Regions from separate parts of the Streptomyces sp. NPDC001450 genome, predicted to be linked through region 1. Evidence: riboswitches for the same ligand, from Rfam matches in the RefSeq annotation. Region 1 holds a riboswitch; each other region holds the start of a gene.
What was found. Region 1 has a riboswitch for cyclic di-AMP ahead of ACWC5O_RS36045 (NlpC/P60 family protein). Riboswitches for the same ligand answer to the same signal wherever they lie in the genome.

Region 1 (5,203 bases):
TCGAAAGCTCGAAAAGAGGACGGTCGGGCCGGACGAAGGGGATGGTCAGGCGGGTCGGACCACGCTGTGGATGATCGATTCGCCGCCGTAGTAGATCGACTCCTCGCGGACGTACGCGCCGGGCTTGGGAGCGTGGATCATCATGCCGTTGCCTATGTAGATGCCGACGTGGCTGATGTCGTCGTAGAAGAAGATCAGGTCGCCGGGCTTCGCGTCGGCGAGGGAGACCGTGGTTCCCACGTTCACCTGGTCGTAGGTGGTGCGCGGGAGCGAGACGTCGGCGGCCTTCCAGGCGGCCTGGGTGAGGCCGGAGCAGTCGTACGAGTCGGGTCCGGTGGCGCCCCACACGTACGGCTTTCCGATCTGGGCACGGGCGAAGGCGATCGCCTTCTCGGCCTTGGTGGCGTACGTTCCGGAGGACGTCGACGACCCGCCGGACGAGCCGCCGGACGTCGACGAGCCGCCGGAGGTGGACGAGCCGCTCGTCTGCTGTGCCTGCTCCTGCGCCTTGGCCTGTGCCGCCTGCTGCTTCGCCAGCTCCGCGGCCTTGCGTGCGGCCTCCTCCTGCTTCTGCCGCTCGATCGCCGCCAGCCGGGCCTTCTCCTCGGCCGTCAGCTGGGACAGCAGCTTGCGCGCGGCGGCGAGCTTCTTCTGGACGGTGGCCTTGGCGGTCTGCAGTTCGTTCTGCGACTCGGACAGCGTCTGGAGGCTCTTGGCCGCCTCCTGCCGCTTCTTCATGGTCGCGGCCTGCTCGGTGACGTAGTCGTCGACGGCGCTCTTCTGGCGCGAGGTCAGCCGGTTCATCAGCTGGCTCTCGTCGAAGTAGTCCTGGGGACTGTCCGCGAGCAGGAAGGTGGCGGTGTCGGGCGTGGCGGCCCCGGTCCGGTACTGGGCGGCGGCGAACGAGCCCAGCTCCCCGCGGGCCTTGTTCAGCCGGGCGGTCCGCCGGGCGACCTCGTCGCGCAGGGAGTCGATGTGGGTGCGCTGCTTGCCGGTCTGCTCCTTGGCGGCGTTGTACTTCTCGGTCGCCGACTCCGCCTGGCGGTAGAGGTCGTCGACCTTCTTCTCGACCTCCTCCAGGCTCGGCTTTCCATCGGTCGAGGGAGCGGCGTCGGCCGTCTGGGACAGCACGGCCACGGAGGTGAGAGCGGCGGTGGCGGCGAGGGCTGGGGTGCGGAAACCTGCTCCGAGTGTGCCCGCGGGGCGCGGCTTGCGGTGCGACGCCAAGGGAGGCGACTCCTTCCATGTGCCGCCTACCGGGTTAGCTGTCGGGTTCGGGCGGGTGGTCGGAAGGTTTGCCCTACGGCCCTCGTCCCGGGCGGGACGTGTGCCGATTCACCCCAAGGTTCGGTGGGTCCCCGGCTCCGGTCACCGTGCGGGGGTGCGCCGGACTCGGCGGAGGCCGCGCGGATCGGCGACGTTCGCCGGAAGGGGGCGCGCGGCCCGCCCCGCAACCTAGCCAACTGGTGTGTCTCGTGTGAAGGTTGGTGCACGATATGTCCGATACATTTTCGTGACCTCGGCGTGGGATCGCTCCCGTGTCACGGGGTGATTCCGCTGTGTGAGGGGCTGTTCGGCCCTCCCGGGCACGAAGGACCGGCTCCCCGTGAACCGGCCATGTTCCCGGGACGGCGGCCGGTTGTCGGTGCGGCGCCCTAGACTCGGAGAGCGATGAGCAGCCTCTTTGACGACAGCTTCCTGGCGGACCTCCAAGCCCCTCGCGGGCGCGAGGAGGAGCCCCCGCCGCCGCCCGAGGACGATCACGCTCCGGAGCCGCTTCCGGACGATCTGTTCGGTGGGAAGTTCGACGTGCCGCCGGACCGGGACGCGTACTACCGCGACGGCGCCCCCCGCCCCGCGATCGACGCGGCAGCCCTCCTGGAGGGGCTGAACGAGAACCAGCGCGCCGCGGTGGTGCACGCCGGCTCCCCGCTGCTCATCGTCGCCGGCGCCGGCTCCGGCAAGACCCGTGTGCTCACCCACCGCATCGCCCACCTGCTCGCCGAACGGAACGTGCACCCGGGCCAGATCCTCGCGATCACCTTCACCAACAAGGCCGCGGGCGAGATGAAGGAGCGCGTCGAGCAGCTCGTCGGCCCGCGCGCGAACGCGATGTGGGTCATGACCTTCCACAGCGCGTGCGTGCGGATCCTCCGGCGCGAGTCGAAGAAGCTCGGCTTCACGTCGAGCTTCTCCATCTACGACGCCGCCGACAGCAAGCGCCTGATGGCCCTGGTCTGCCGCGACCTGGACCTCGACCCCAAGCGCTTCCCGCCCAAGTCCTTCAGCGCCAAGATCAGCAACCTCAAGAACGAGCTGATCGACGAGGAGGACTTCGCCGCCCAGGCCGCGGACGGTTTCGAGAAGACCCTCGCCCAGGCCTACGCGCTCTACCAGTCGCGGCTGCGCGAGGCCAACGCGCTCGACTTCGACGACCTGATCATGACGACGGTCAACCTGCTGCGCGCCTTTCCGGACGTTGCCGAGCACTACCGCCGCCGCTTCCGGCACGTCCTGGTCGACGAGTACCAGGACACCAACCACGCCCAGTACGCGCTGGTGCGCGAGCTGGTCGGCACGGGTGAACGTGCCGCCGAGGACGTCGACACCCCGCCGGGCGAGTACGACCTCCCGCCCGCCGAACTCTGCGTGGTGGGTGACGCGGACCAGTCGATCTACGCCTTCCGGGGCGCGACCATCCGCAACATCCTCCAGTTCGAGGAGGACTACCCGAACGCGACGACGATCCTGCTGGAGCAGAACTACCGCTCCACGCAGACCATCCTGTCCGCCGCCAACGCGGTCATCGAGCGCAACGAGTCCCGCCGCCCGAAGAACCTGTGGACCAATGCCGGACAGGGCGCCCGGATCACCGGCTACGTCGCCGACACCGAGCACGACGAGGCCCAGTTCGTCGCCGACGAGATAGACCGCCTCACGGACGCGGGCGAGGCGAAGTCCGGGGACGTCGCCGTCTTCTACCGCACCAACGCCCAGTCCCGTGTCTTCGAAGAGGTCTTCATCCGCGTCGGCCTGCCCTACAAGGTCGTCGGCGGCGTCCGCTTCTACGAGCGCAAGGAGGTCCGGGACGTCCTGGCCTACCTGCGCGTCCTCGCCAACCCCGAGGACTCGGTGCCGCTGCGCCGCATCCTCAACGTCCCCAAGCGGGGCATCGGCGAGCGCGCCGAGGCGATGATCGACGCCCTCTCCCAGCGCGAGAAGATCAGCTTCCCGCAGGCACTGAAGCGCGTGGACGAGGCGTACGGCATGGCCGCGCGCTCCACCAACGCGGTCAAGCGGTTCAACACGCTGATGGAGGACCTGCGCACGATCGTGGAGTCCGGCGCCGGACCGGCGACCGTCCTGGAGGCGGTTCTCGAACGCACCGGCTACCTGGCCGAGTTGCAGGCCTCGACCGATCCGCAGGACGAGACCCGCATCGAGAACCTCCAGGAACTCGCGGCCGTGGCCCTGGAGTTCGAGCAGGACCGCGGGGAGGGTGAGTCGGTGGCGCTGTCCGACTTCCTGGAGCAGGTCGCACTGGTCGCCGACTCCGACCAGATCCCCGACGAGGACGAGGAAGGCTCCGGCGTCATCACCCTGATGACCCTGCACACCGCCAAGGGCCTGGAGTTCCCGGTCGTCTTCCTGACCGGCATGGAGGACGGCGTCTTCCCGCACATGCGCGCCCTCGGCCAGACCAAGGAGCTGGAGGAGGAGCGGCGGCTGGCGTACGTCGGCATCACGCGCGCGCGGGAGCGGCTCTACCTCACCCGGTCGGCGATGCGCAGCGCCTGGGGGCAGCCCTCGTACAACCCGCCCTCCCGTTTCCTGGAGGAGATCCCGGCCGCCCATGTGCAGTGGAAGCGGACGGGAGCCGCCGCCCCGGTGTCCTCCGGGCCGGCTTCCGGGATCGTGTCCTCGCTGTCCTCGTCCCGCTCCCGCTCGTCGGCGGCGGGCGCGTCCGGGTTCGCCACCCGGCGGGCCTCCGAGAAGCCGGTGGTGTCCCTGGCCGTCGGCGACCGGGTCACCCACGACCAGTTCGGGCTCGGCACGGTCGTCGCGGTGTCGGGCGTGGAGGACAAGGCCCAGGCGACGATCGATTTCGGGGACGGGAAGCCGAAGCGGCTGCTGCTGCGGTACGCGCCGGTGGAGAAGCTGTAGGGAGACGAGTGAGCCCCGCCGGATCGGCGGGGCTCGGTTCGTCGGCGGCTCAGGTCGGGTCCAGGCCGTGGCTGCGCAGCCACGGCAGGGGGTCTATGGCCGCCCCGCCCGCCGGACGTACCTCGAAGTGCAGGTGCGGGCCGGTGGAGTTGCCCGAGTTGCCGGAGTAGGCGATCGGGTCGCCGGCCTTGACGGCCGTACCGGAGGCGACGCGGTAGCTGGAGAGGTGGCAGTACCAGGTCTCCGTGCCGTCCTTCGCCGTCACGATCATCATGTTGCCGTAGGCGCTGTTCCACTTCGTGGAGACGACGCCGTCGGTCGCGGACATCACCGTGGTGCCGTACGAGACCGGGAAGTCGATGCCCGTGTGCACGGACATCCAGTTCACGCCTGCCTGGCCGAAGTAGGCGCTGAGCCCGTGCTGCGTGACCGGCAGCGCGAACTTGGGACGCAGCCGCTCCTTGAGCGCGGCCTCCGCAGCCGCCTTCTTCTGCTGCAGTTCCTGCTGCGCCTTGAGGTCGATGCGCTCCTGCGTCCGGCTGGCCCGGTCGGCGAAGTCGTCGGCCCCGGCGGAGAGGGTCCGCAGCTGGGCGTCCAGCTTGCTGTTGGCGACGGACGGCTTCACCGCGTGCGCGTGCGCGTCCGAGGCGGAGGCGGTGGTGTCCTTGCCGTCGTCGGTCAGGCCGCCGACGGAGGCGGCGGCGATCCCGGCGACCCCCATCACACAGACCGAGGGCACGGCGACGGTCAGCAGCGCGGAGCGCTTGGGGGGCGTACGGCGCCGGGAACGCGCCGCGCTGCGGGAGCCCGCGCGGGTCGCCGGGGCCGGGGTGGCCTCTTCCTGGTCGTCGAGCAGGGACGGGACTGCGGGCAACTCGCCCGTGTCGCCCAACTCGCCGTGCTCGGACGGGATTTCGATGAACTCGTCGACGTGCTCGAAGGAGGCCGTGGCCTGCTGGTCGAACGGTTCGCCGACCTGCTCGAACGTGGCCGTGGCCTGCTGGTCGAACGGTTCCGCAAGCTGCTCGTGCGCCGCGGC
Region 2 (5,203 bases), on a different contig from region 1:
GGCCTCGGAGAAGGACTCCGCGCCGATCGGGGCGATCATGAACTCCTGGATGTCCACGTTGGAGTCGGCGTGCGAGCCGCCGTTCAGGATGTTCATCATCGGCACCGGCAGCAGGTGCGCGTTCGGGCCGCCCAGGTAGCGGAAGAGCGGGAGGTCGCTGGCCTCGGAGGCGGCGTGGGCGACGGCGAGGGAGACGCCGAGGATGGCGTTGGCGCCGAGGGAGCCCTTGTTGTCGGTGGCGTCCAGGTCGAACATGGCCTGGTCGATCAGGCGCTGCTCGGTGGCGTCGTAGCCGACCAGCTCCGGGCCGATCTGCTCGATGACGGCGAGGACGGCCTTCTCGACACCCTTGCCCTGGTAGCGGTTCGGGTCACCGTCGCGCAGCTCGATGGCCTCGAAGGCGCCGGTGGAGGCGCCGGACGGGACGGCGGCACGACCCGTGCTGCCGTCGTCGAGGCCGACCTCGACCTCGACCGTGGGGTTGCCTCGGGAGTCCAGGATTTCCCGGGCTACGACGACGTCGATGGACGGCACGAGCATCTCCTTCGTGGATGTGACGCTGGTTGTGCGGGGCTTGTGTGCCTTGCGCCTAGAGCCTAACCGTCCCGGGGGCGTCGGCCACCGACCGACCGACCCGTGGACAGCGAGGGACAGGGAGACCGTACCTATTGTTCACGCTCGGAACAAAGGGGCTGGTGGATGAGGCCGGTCGAAGAGTGGGGAACAGGCGGGGAGACAGAGGGGAAACGGGGCGGAGAGCAAGGTGGCGACACAAACAACCCCGCCCCGGCGCGTACGGGGGAACACGCGCCGGGGCGGGGAGCCCGTGGGGGACGGGGGGGGGAAGACCCTCACGAGGCCCTCAGTGTGGGGGCAGGCCTTGTGAGAGCGCTGTGGTTCCGATGGGAGCCAGGTGTCACTTCAGGTGCAGCTGCTGGCCCGGGTAGATGAGGTTCGCGTCCTCGACGATGTCCTTGTTCAGCTCGAACAGCTTCTTCCAGCCGCCCTTGACCTTGTGCTTCTCGGCGATCGTGCTGAGGGTGTCACCCTTGACGACCTTGTACTCGCCGTCACCCTTCTTGACCTTCTTGCCGGTCGGGGTGGTGACGGTCTTGCTCGCGGCCGGGCGCTCGGCGGAGCGGGAGGCGGCCTGCTGCTCGGCGGCGCGGGTGGTGGTCATGGCGGTCTTCGAGGAGCCGCTGCTCGACGGGGCCGCCGCGGTGCCGCTGTACGGGGTGCTCGACAGGCCCGTGCCGCAGACCGGCCAGGCGCCCTTGCCCTGGGAGGCGAGGACCTTCTCGGCGACGGTGATCTGCTGCTGCTTGGTGGCCAGGTCGGCGCGGGCGGCGTAGGCCGTGCCGCCGTAGGCGGCCCAGGTGGAGGCGGAGAACTGCAGGCCGCCGTAGTAGCCGTTGCCCGTGTTGATCGACCAGTTGCCGCCGGACTCGCACCGGGCGACCGCGTCCCACTCGGAGGCGGTGGCGGCGGAGGCGTTGCCGGCCGCCATCAGCGGGGCGGCGATGGCGGCGCCGGTGACACCGGCGAGCGCGATGACACGGGTGGCCTTGAACGGACGACGGTGCTTGCCCTTGCCGGAGAACAGCATGGATCGATCCCCTCACCGACGCCTGCGAGGTGAGCTGTCGGGTTCGGGCCGGTTGAGTTGCCCGGCCGCGGCCCTTACGGGACGCGGCTTCACCCCAAGCCGGTGCCGGCATCAACTGCCGGTCCCGGCGCTTACCTTGGGTCCCCCGCTCCTGCCTACGGCGCATGACGCGACGACTGTTCCCGGGCGGCCGCTGGCAGGACTCGGCGTTGCGGATGCCGGGGCTCGTGGTGACGAGCGGCCTTGACCGTAGACAGGCGATCGGCGGAATTTCAAAGACGATCAGGGCTTCTGAGACTCATCCCACACTTTCGCCAAAACGGACATTAGGCGTTAAGTGGGGCGTCAACTCTCGCTACTTATCGCCCTTTTCGGCACCGACTTTCAGGGTCTGACCGGCACTGATGTGGTTCGGGTCGGCACCGACGGCCTTCTCGTTCTTGGCGTAGAGCGCGCGCCATCCGCCCTCGAGGTCAAGGGAGTCGGCGATGGAGGCCAGGGTGTCGCCCTCACGGACGGTGTAGGTGTCCGCGTCACGGCCGGCGTGGCGACCCGGCGGGGTGTCGTTCTGACCGTTTGTCGCGCTTTCGTCCGCACTGGCACCGCGGTGACGTCCGCCACTACCGAGGGCGCCGGTGTCGACCAGGCTCCAAGAGCCGCTGGTCTGCCACGAATTGTCCGAGTCTTCCGTTGCGGGATCCGTGGTGACGGACTCGCCCCCCTGGACGTCCCCGGAGTCGGGCGATGCGGATTTGTCGGACTTGGGAGTGTCCGTGCTCTTGCCGGAGTCCTTGGAGTCGGCGTCCTTGTCGGCGCTCGGGGACGGCTTGCTCTTCGCATCCGAGGAGGAGTCGGACGAGGGCGACGAGGCGGACGAATCCGGCAGGTCGGATGAGTCGGAATTCTTCCCGGAATCGGAATCGCCGTCCGAGTTGGACGAGTCCGAGGACTTGGAGGAGTCACCGGAGTACGCCGAGCCCGAGTCGGAGCCCGAGACGCCCGTGTCGACGTCCACGGAGCCGGACTTCGAGGTCATGCCGGCGAGCAGGGCGCAGGTGGCCCAGGGGGTGGTGCCCTGGTCGGCGAGGATCTTCTCGGCGACGGCGATCTGCTGCGAACGGCTTGCCTGGTCGGCGCTGGAGGCGTACGCCGCGCCGCCGTACTTGTCCCAGTCGTCCTGGGATATCTGCAGGCCGCCGTAGTAGCCGTTGCCGGTGTCGGCGCTCCAGGAGCCACCGCTCTCGCACTCGGCCACCTTGTCCCACGTGGTGCCGTCGGCCGCGTTGGCGCTCGCCGCGCCGAGGAGCGGGATGGCGATGGCGGAGCCGGTCACGCCGGCCGCGACGAGCAGGGCCGGAGCCTGACGGGGGCGACGGTGACGACCGTTCCCGGAGAGCATGCGGAAGCCTTTCGTGCGACAGCGGGGCCGGCGTGGCGGATGGAACTCGGGGGCCACGCTGATGAGTGAACGTATCGGCAGACGATCACTTGTCACAAGTTAATGCCGCGCAGATCACGTGAAGATCACAGAAGAGAGTGCCTGTCATGTTCGGCTGTACGAACGTCTGCCCGTGTCCGGCCTGTTCGAGCCGCGCTCAGGGGACGGGCGTGAACTCCACGGGGAGGGTGCGCAGGCCGCGCATGATGAGCCCGCCGCGCCAGCGCAGTTCGGCCGGGTCCGCCCCGAGCCGCAGGTCGGGCAGGCGGGTGAGGAGGGTGGCGAGCGCGGTCTGCCCCTCCAGACGGGCGAGCGGGGCGCCGAGGCAGTAGTGGATGCCGTGGCCGTAGCCGAGGTGCTGGTTGTCCCGGCGGGACAGGTCCAGGACGTCCGGGTCGGCGAACCGCTCCGGATCCCGGTCGGCGGCGGCGAGTACGACGAGCACCGGGTCCCCGGCGGCGATGTCCTGCCCGCCGATGGTGAGCGGCCGGGTGGCGAACCGCCAGGTGGCCAGCTCCACCGGGCCGTCGTAGCGCAGGAGTTCCTCGACCCCGGTCTCCAGGAGGTCCCTCTCCCCGGCGGCCAGGGACCGCTGCAGGCGGTGGCGCTGCTCGGGGTGGGTGAGCAGGGCGTAGGTGCCGTTGCCGATCAGGTTCACGGTGGTCTCGAACCCGGCGAACAGCAGGATGAAGGCCATCGCGGCGGCCTCGTTCTCGGTGAGGTGCTCGCCGTGGTCGGAGGCGCGGATGAGGCCGGAGATCAGGTCCTCGCCCGGGGTCGGCTCGGCGGGCAGCGCCTCGCGCTTGCGGTGGATGAGGTCGGCGAGATACCCGCGCATCTTCTTGACGGACCGGGCGACCCCGCCCCGCGGCCCTCCCCCGTGTCGGATCATCATCCCCGCCCAGTCCCGGAATTCGTCCTGGTCCTCGCGCGGCACGCCGAGCAGGTCGCAGATCGCGTAGATGGGGAGCGGGAACGCGAACTCGTGGATGAGGTCGGCCGAGCCCCGCTTCGCGAACCGGTCGATGAGGTGGTCGGTCAGCTCCTGCACCCGGGGCGCGAACTCGGCGACCCTGCGGGGCGTGAACGCCTTGCTGACCAGCCGACGCAGACGGGTGTGGTCCGGCGGGTCGATGTTCAGCAGGTGCGTCATCAGCTCGGCCTTGCGCTCGCCCGGGATACCGGTCTTCCCCTTGGCGTGCGCGGGCTCGTCGTGATGCGCCGGGTTCTTGCTCAGCCGCTGGTCGGCGAGGGCCTGCTTGGCATCGGCGTACCGCGTGACCAGCCAGGCCTCGACCCCGCTGGGCAGCCGGGTCCGGTGCACGGGGGCGTGCTCGCGGAGCCAGGCGTAGGCGGGGTAGGGATCGCTGGCGAACTCCCAGGTGAAGAGGTCGGGGGCGGCCGGGGGGTGGGGGTCGTTGGTCACTCCTTGACGGTATCCGGCTTCCCGGACGTCTCGCCGAGCGCCTTCAGCGCGGCGGGGTGGCCCATGGCGGCGGCTTTGCGGTACCAGGCCAGGGCTCCCGGGTTGCTGCCCTGCTTCTTCAAGAGGGTGGCGAGCAGAAAGGCGCCATAGGCGTCACCGAGTTCGTACGCCTTGCGATACCAGGTGACGGCCTCGTCGACCCGGCCCTGCTGCTCCAGCAGGAACCCGAGGTGGGCCGCTTGCATGGCTGTCCCGTTCTCGGCGTCCTCGCGACAGTAGCGTTCGGCCTCCTCGAGCGACTGGTTGAACGGGCGCACGAGCGCGTGGTCGGCCCTGTGGTCCCCGGCAGCGGCGGCACGCCGGAACCAGACCTCGGCCAAGGGCTCCTCGTCCGACGCCCGATGCAGCGCTCCATAGCTCATCGCGACCTCGGTACGGCCCACCACCATCGCCGCGTCGTACCACTCGGCGGCGCCATCGTGGTCCCCGGCCCCGAACAGCAGATCGCCCAGGAGGTGGGCGGCCTCCCCGTTTCCCCTGTTGGCCCCCCACCGCAGCCATCGCGCCGCCCACTCTCGCAGCAGCTTGCCGAGCAGTGTCGCCGCCTCCGCGTCCCCCGCCCACGCCGCCGTCTCCAGAAACGGCTCCGCCTGCTTCTCATGACCGCGCTCCACCAGCAGCCGCCCGAGGTGTCCCGCCGCCTTGGCCATCCCGGCCTCGGCCGCCCTCCGGA
Region 3 (5,203 bases), on a different contig from region 1:
GCACGAGCTGGCCAACCCCGCCCGCCGCGCCGCCAAGGAACTCTCGAAGGAGCTGTTCCCGGCGACCTCGCGCATGTCGCGGCCGCGCCAGGGCACCGAGGAGACGGTCGAGAAGATCGACGCGGCGGCCGTACGCGCCTTCTACGACCGTCATGTGCGGCCCGCCACGGCCACCGTGGTCGTGGTCGGCGACCTCACCGGCACCGACCTGGACGACCTGCTCGCCGACACCCTGGGCGCCTGGACCGGCACCGCGGGCGCGCCGCGGCCCGTGCCGCCGGTGACCGCCGACGACACCGGCCGGGTGGTCATCGTCGACCGGCCGGGCGCCGTCCAGACCCAGCTGCTCATCGGCCGGATCGGACCCGACCGGCACGACCGCGTGTGGCCCGCCCAGGTGCTCGGCACCTACTGCCTCGGTGGCACCCTCACCTCCCGCCTGGACCGCGTCCTGCGCGAGGAGAAGGGCTACACCTACGGCGTGCGCTCCTTCGGGCAGGTCCTGCGCTCCGCGGCCCCCTCTTCCCCCGGAGGGGCTACGGGCGCCGCGATGCTCGCCATCAGCGGCTCCGTGGACACCCCGAACACAGGTCCCGCGCTGCAGGACCTGTGGAGGGTGCTGCGCACGCTCGCGGCGGAGGGCCTGACCGACGCCGAGCGGGACGTCGCCGTGCAGAACCTGGTCGGTGTGGCGCCGCTGAAGTACGAGACCGCGGCGGCCGTCGCGAGCACGCTGGCGGACCAGGTCGAGCAGCACCTGCCCGACGACTTCCAGGCGACGCTGTATCAGCAGCTCGCCGGCACCGGCACCGTGGAGGCCACCGCGGCGGTCATCAACGCCTTCCCGGTGGACCGCCTCGTGACCGTCCTCGTCGGTGACGCGGCCGAGATCAAGGCGCCGGTCGAGGCGCTCGGCATCGGCGAAGTCACCGTCGTGGCAGCCGAGTAGCGGCCTTACGGCGCCTCGCGCGCGTGGGGGCCCTGACGACCCGACGGGTCGTCAGGGCCCCTTGCTGTGCGGAGCCCTTCCCCAGATGTCCGAATTGGGGCAGAGGTTGCCTGTCTGGCCTGTGGGATGCGCTACAAAAGCCCGGATCCGTTTGGGGATCGAAAGTCGGGCCGCATAGCGTCTTCCGGGCTGTCCGTCAGGCAGTGCGCCGCGCCCGCGGCACCGGACAGCCATCGCCGAGTCCCCGTACGGCGCGAGCCAGGGGAGCCGGGGACCCACCGTAGTCCCCTGGGGTGAATCGGACGCCCGCGCGTGAGCGAGGGGGCCCGTAGGAGACCTTCCTGCTCCGAACCCGTCAGCTAACCCGGTAGGCGAGAGGGAAGGAAAGGACCAACCACTTCATGGCGTTCATCTGCGCCACCGGGAAGCACCGCAAGCCCGGCCGGGTCAAGCGCACCACCGCTCAGGCGGCCGGTCTCGCGGCCCTCACCACCACCGGTGTCATCGGCACCCTCGCGGCCACCCCGGCGCTCGCCGCGGAGAACCCCGTCGAGGAGACCGGCCTCACCCCGGTCATCACCGTCAGCGACACGGTCGCCGAGCAGATCGACGCGCAGGCCGAGGCCCAGCAGGTGGCCGCCCGGCAGAAGGCGGCCGAGGAGGCCGCGGCCAAGGTGGCCGCCGAGGAGGCGAAGAAGGAGCGCGAGGCCCAGGCCCGCGCCGCCCGCGAGGCCGAGCGCAAGCGCCTGAACGCCTTCGTCGCCCCGATCGCGCACTCGTACGTCTCCACCGGCTACAAGGCCAGCAGCTCCCTGTGGTCCTCCGGTTCCCACACCGGCATCGACTTCCACGCGGCCAGCGGGACGTCCGTCCACGCGGTCGGCTCCGGCACGGTCGTCTCCACCGGCTGGGGCGGCGCGTACGGCAACCAGATCGTGATCCGGATGGCCGACGGCATGTACACCCAGTACGGCCATCTGTCGTCCATCGGCGTCGTCGTGGGCCAGAAGGTCCTCCCGGGCCAGCAGATCGGCCTGTCCGGCGCGACCGGCAACGTCACCGGACCGCATCTGCACTTCGAGGCCCGTACGACCCCCGAGTACGGCTCGGACGTCGACCCGATCGCCTACCTCCGCCAGCACGGCGTGAACGTCTGACGCTCCGGCGCACGCCATCCCGAAGCCCCGGCTCGCGAGCCGGGGCTTTCGCCGTTTTTCGCGGTGCCTGTCGCATCCGCTGTCCAAAAAATATCCATGGATTCCAGCCTGCCGTCGGAAATTCCGGCTCATTGCAATAGAGTCACGGAACACGCGTCCATCGTCGACGTTTCACGGGGATTAAGGCGGAGGTCGGTCATGCGTATTCCGGCGCACTCGGTGTGCACGGCGATCCGGGACGACATCGTCGCGGGTGTCTACGAGCGCGGCGGCCGCCTCACCGAGGAAGTCCTCGCCCGCCGCTACGGAGTCTCGCGCGTCCCCGTCCGCGAGGCCCTGCGCACCCTGGAGGCGGAGGGCTTCGTGGTGACCCGGCGGCACGCGGGCGCGTGCGTGGCCGAGCCGACCGAGCAGGAGGCCGCCGACCTGCTGGAGATGCGCACGCTCCTGGAGCCGCTCGGTGCCTCCCGGGCCGCCCAGCGGCGCACCGAGGCCCATCTGAAGGTGCTGCGGGGTCTGGTCAGGCTGGGCCAGGAGCGGGCCAGGCGGGGCAACAGCGAGGATCTGCGCTCGCTGGGCGGCTGGTTCCACGAGACGCTGGCGCAGGCCTCGGGGAGCCCCTCGCTGAGCTCGATGCTGACCCAGCTGCGGCACAAGATCGCCTGGATGTACACGGTGGAGGCGCCGCTGAGCCCGGTGGACTCCTGGGCGGAGCACGGCGCGATCGTGGACGCGGTGGCACGCGGCGACAGCGAGCGCGCGCGGGCGATCACGGCCATGCACACCGAGCGGGCGACGGGCGGGCACCGGTTGCGGTTCACCTCGGGCGGGGACCGTTCCGAACGTGTGAGGAACTCGCAACATGCCGTAAACATGTCGAGTCTGCGGCATTAACACGGGCGCCGTATACAAAGGGGAGATATTCGGTGGGCGGGTATTTCCGCTGCCCTTTTCTCGGCGTGCCGTGAATTCCCGGTCGCGGGCCTTCGGTGTGCCTGCGTCGAATTCCTCGGACTGGGCGCGAAAAACGCGGAAGCCGCGCCACCCGGAAAGGGTGACGCGGCTTCCTGGCACACCTCAGACGGTCTCGGGGAGTTCTTCCAGGCCCTCGGAGACCAGCTTGGCCAGTCGGTCCAGGGCGATGTCCGCGCCCTCGGCGTCGGAGGCGAGGACGATCTCCTCGCCGCCCTGGGCGCCCAGGCCCAGGACAGCCAGCATGGAGGCCGCGTTGACGGGGTTGCCGTCAGCCTTGGCGATCGTCACCGGGACACCTGCGGCCGTGGCGGCCCGGACGAAGATGGAAGCGGGGCGGGCGTGGAGGCCCTCGGCCCAGCCGACGTTGACGCGGCGCTCAGCCATGTGTTGCTGCCCTTCAGTGTTCAGGGTTGTCTAGACCAGTTTCCCATATCGCGAAGCGTGCCCGGAGCGGTTCTGCGTCCCGCTCCGGTGTGCCGTCGGACCGCGGCCTCGGTCCGACTTCCGTCCCCCACAGACTGCCTCGCGCCGTTGTCGTACGCGAGCCTTACTCTGGGGCCCATGCAGAGCCCGGCGGACCGGCACGACCGGCACGAGTACCCCGCCCACTGGGAGGCGGACGTGGTGCTGCGCGACGGGGGTACCGCGCGCATCCGGCCCATCACCGTTGATGACGCCGACCGCCTGGTCAGCTTCTACGAGCAGGTCTCGGACGAGTCGAAGTACTACCGCTTCTTCGCGCCGTACCCACGACTCTCCGCCAAGGACGTCCACCGCTTCACGCACCACGACTTTGTGGACAGGGTGGGACTTGCCGCCACGATCGGCGGCGAGTTCATCGCCACCGTACGCTATGACCGCATTGGCGCCGACGGTCTGCCCGCCTCCGCGCCCGCCGACGAGGCCGAGGTCGCCTTCCTGGTGCAGGACGCCCACCAGGGCCGCGGGGTCGCCTCCGCCCTTCTGGAACACATCGCGGCCGTCGCCCGCGAGCGCGGCATCCGCCGCTTCGCCGCCGAGGTGCTGCCCGCCAACACCAAGATGATCAAGGTGTTCACGGACGCCGGGTACACGCAGAAGCGCAGCTTCGAGGACGGCGTCGTACGCCTGGAGTTCGACCTCGAACCCACCGACCGCTCCCTCGCGGTCCAGCGCGCGCGGGAGCAGCGCGCCGAGGCCCGCTCGGTACGGCGGCTGCTGGCACCCGGCCCCGTCGCGGTCGTCGGCGTCGGCCGCGCGCCCGGCGGGGTGGGCCGAAGCGTCCTCGACAACATCCGGGACGCCGGCCATCCCGGCCGTCTGTACGCCGTGAACAAGGCCTTCCCCGAGGACCTCAACGAGGTCGACGGGGTGCCCGCGTACCGCTCGGTGCGGGACATCGAGGGCCCGGTGGACCTCGTCGTCGTCGCCGTACCGGCCGAGTACGTACCCGCGGTGGTCTCCGAGTGCGGCGAGCACGGGGTGCAGGGACTGGTCGTGCTGTCCGCCGGGTACGCCGAGAGCGGGCCCGAGGGGCGCGAGCGGCAGCGGGCCCTGGTCCAGCTCGCGCGTGCCTATGGCATGCGGATCATCGGCCCGAACGCCTTCGGTGTCATCAACACCGCGCCGGACGTCCTGCTGAACGCCTCGCTCGCCCCCGAGATGCCCCGCCCGGGCCGCATCGGGCTGTTCGCGCAGTCCGGGGCCATCGGCATCGCGCTGCTGTCCCGGCTGCACCGGCGCGGAGGAGGCGTCACCGGGGTCACCGGGGTGTCCACCTTCGTGTCCGCCGGGAACCGGGCCGACGTCTCCGGCAACGACGTCCTCCAGTACTGGTACGACGACCCGGAGACCGACGTCGTCCTGATGTACCTGGAGTCCATCGGGAACCCGCGCAAGTTCACCCGCCTCGCCCGGCGCACGGCGGCGGCGAAGCCGCTGGTCGTGGTGCAGGGGGTCGGCTCCGCGCCGCAGGGGCACGCGGTACGGGCGACACGGCTGCCGCATGCGACCGTCTCCGCGCTGCTGCGGCAGGCCGGGGTGATCCGGGTCGACACGATCACCGAACTGGTCGACGCGGGGCTGCTGCTCGCCCGGCAGCCGCTGCCCATGGGGCCGCGCGTGGCGATCCTCGGGAACTCCG

Region 2: another riboswitch for cyclic di-AMP. It lies ahead of ACWC5O_RS28815 (transglycosylase family protein); the one in region 1 lies ahead of ACWC5O_RS36045 (NlpC/P60 family protein).
Region 3: another riboswitch for cyclic di-AMP. It lies ahead of ACWC5O_RS15715 (M23 family metallopeptidase); the one in region 1 lies ahead of ACWC5O_RS36045 (NlpC/P60 family protein).

The regions. Positions count from the first base shown of each region.
Region 1 is NZ_JBSFHY010000043.1:10,150-15,352, forward strand. It holds gene ACWC5O_RS36045 (NlpC/P60 family protein) at 46-1,227, opposite strand; cyclic di-AMP (ydaO/yuaA leader) riboswitch at 1,236-1,408, opposite strand; gene pcrA (DNA helicase PcrA) at 1,672-4,164, shown strand; gene ACWC5O_RS36055 (M23 family metallopeptidase) at 4,214-5,203, opposite strand, start outside.
Region 2 is NZ_JBSFHY010000029.1:112,295-117,497, reverse strand. It holds gene eno (phosphopyruvate hydratase) at 1-540, opposite strand, end outside; gene ACWC5O_RS28815 (transglycosylase family protein) at 917-1,606, opposite strand; cyclic di-AMP (ydaO/yuaA leader) riboswitch at 1,611-1,779, opposite strand; gene ACWC5O_RS28810 (transglycosylase family protein) at 1,962-3,005, opposite strand; gene ACWC5O_RS28805 (cytochrome P450 family protein) at 3,202-4,470, opposite strand; gene ACWC5O_RS28800 (tetratricopeptide repeat protein) at 4,467-5,203, opposite strand, start outside.
Region 3 is NZ_JBSFHY010000012.1:87,480-92,682, reverse strand. It holds gene ACWC5O_RS15720 (M16 family metallopeptidase) at 1-949, shown strand, start outside; cyclic di-AMP (ydaO/yuaA leader) riboswitch at 1,174-1,338, shown strand; gene ACWC5O_RS15715 (M23 family metallopeptidase) at 1,351-2,106, shown strand; gene ACWC5O_RS15710 (GntR family transcriptional regulator) at 2,305-3,000, shown strand; gene ACWC5O_RS15705 (HPr family phosphocarrier protein) at 3,184-3,465, opposite strand; gene ACWC5O_RS15700 (bifunctional acetate--CoA ligase family protein/GNAT family N-acetyltransferase) at 3,643-5,203, shown strand, end outside.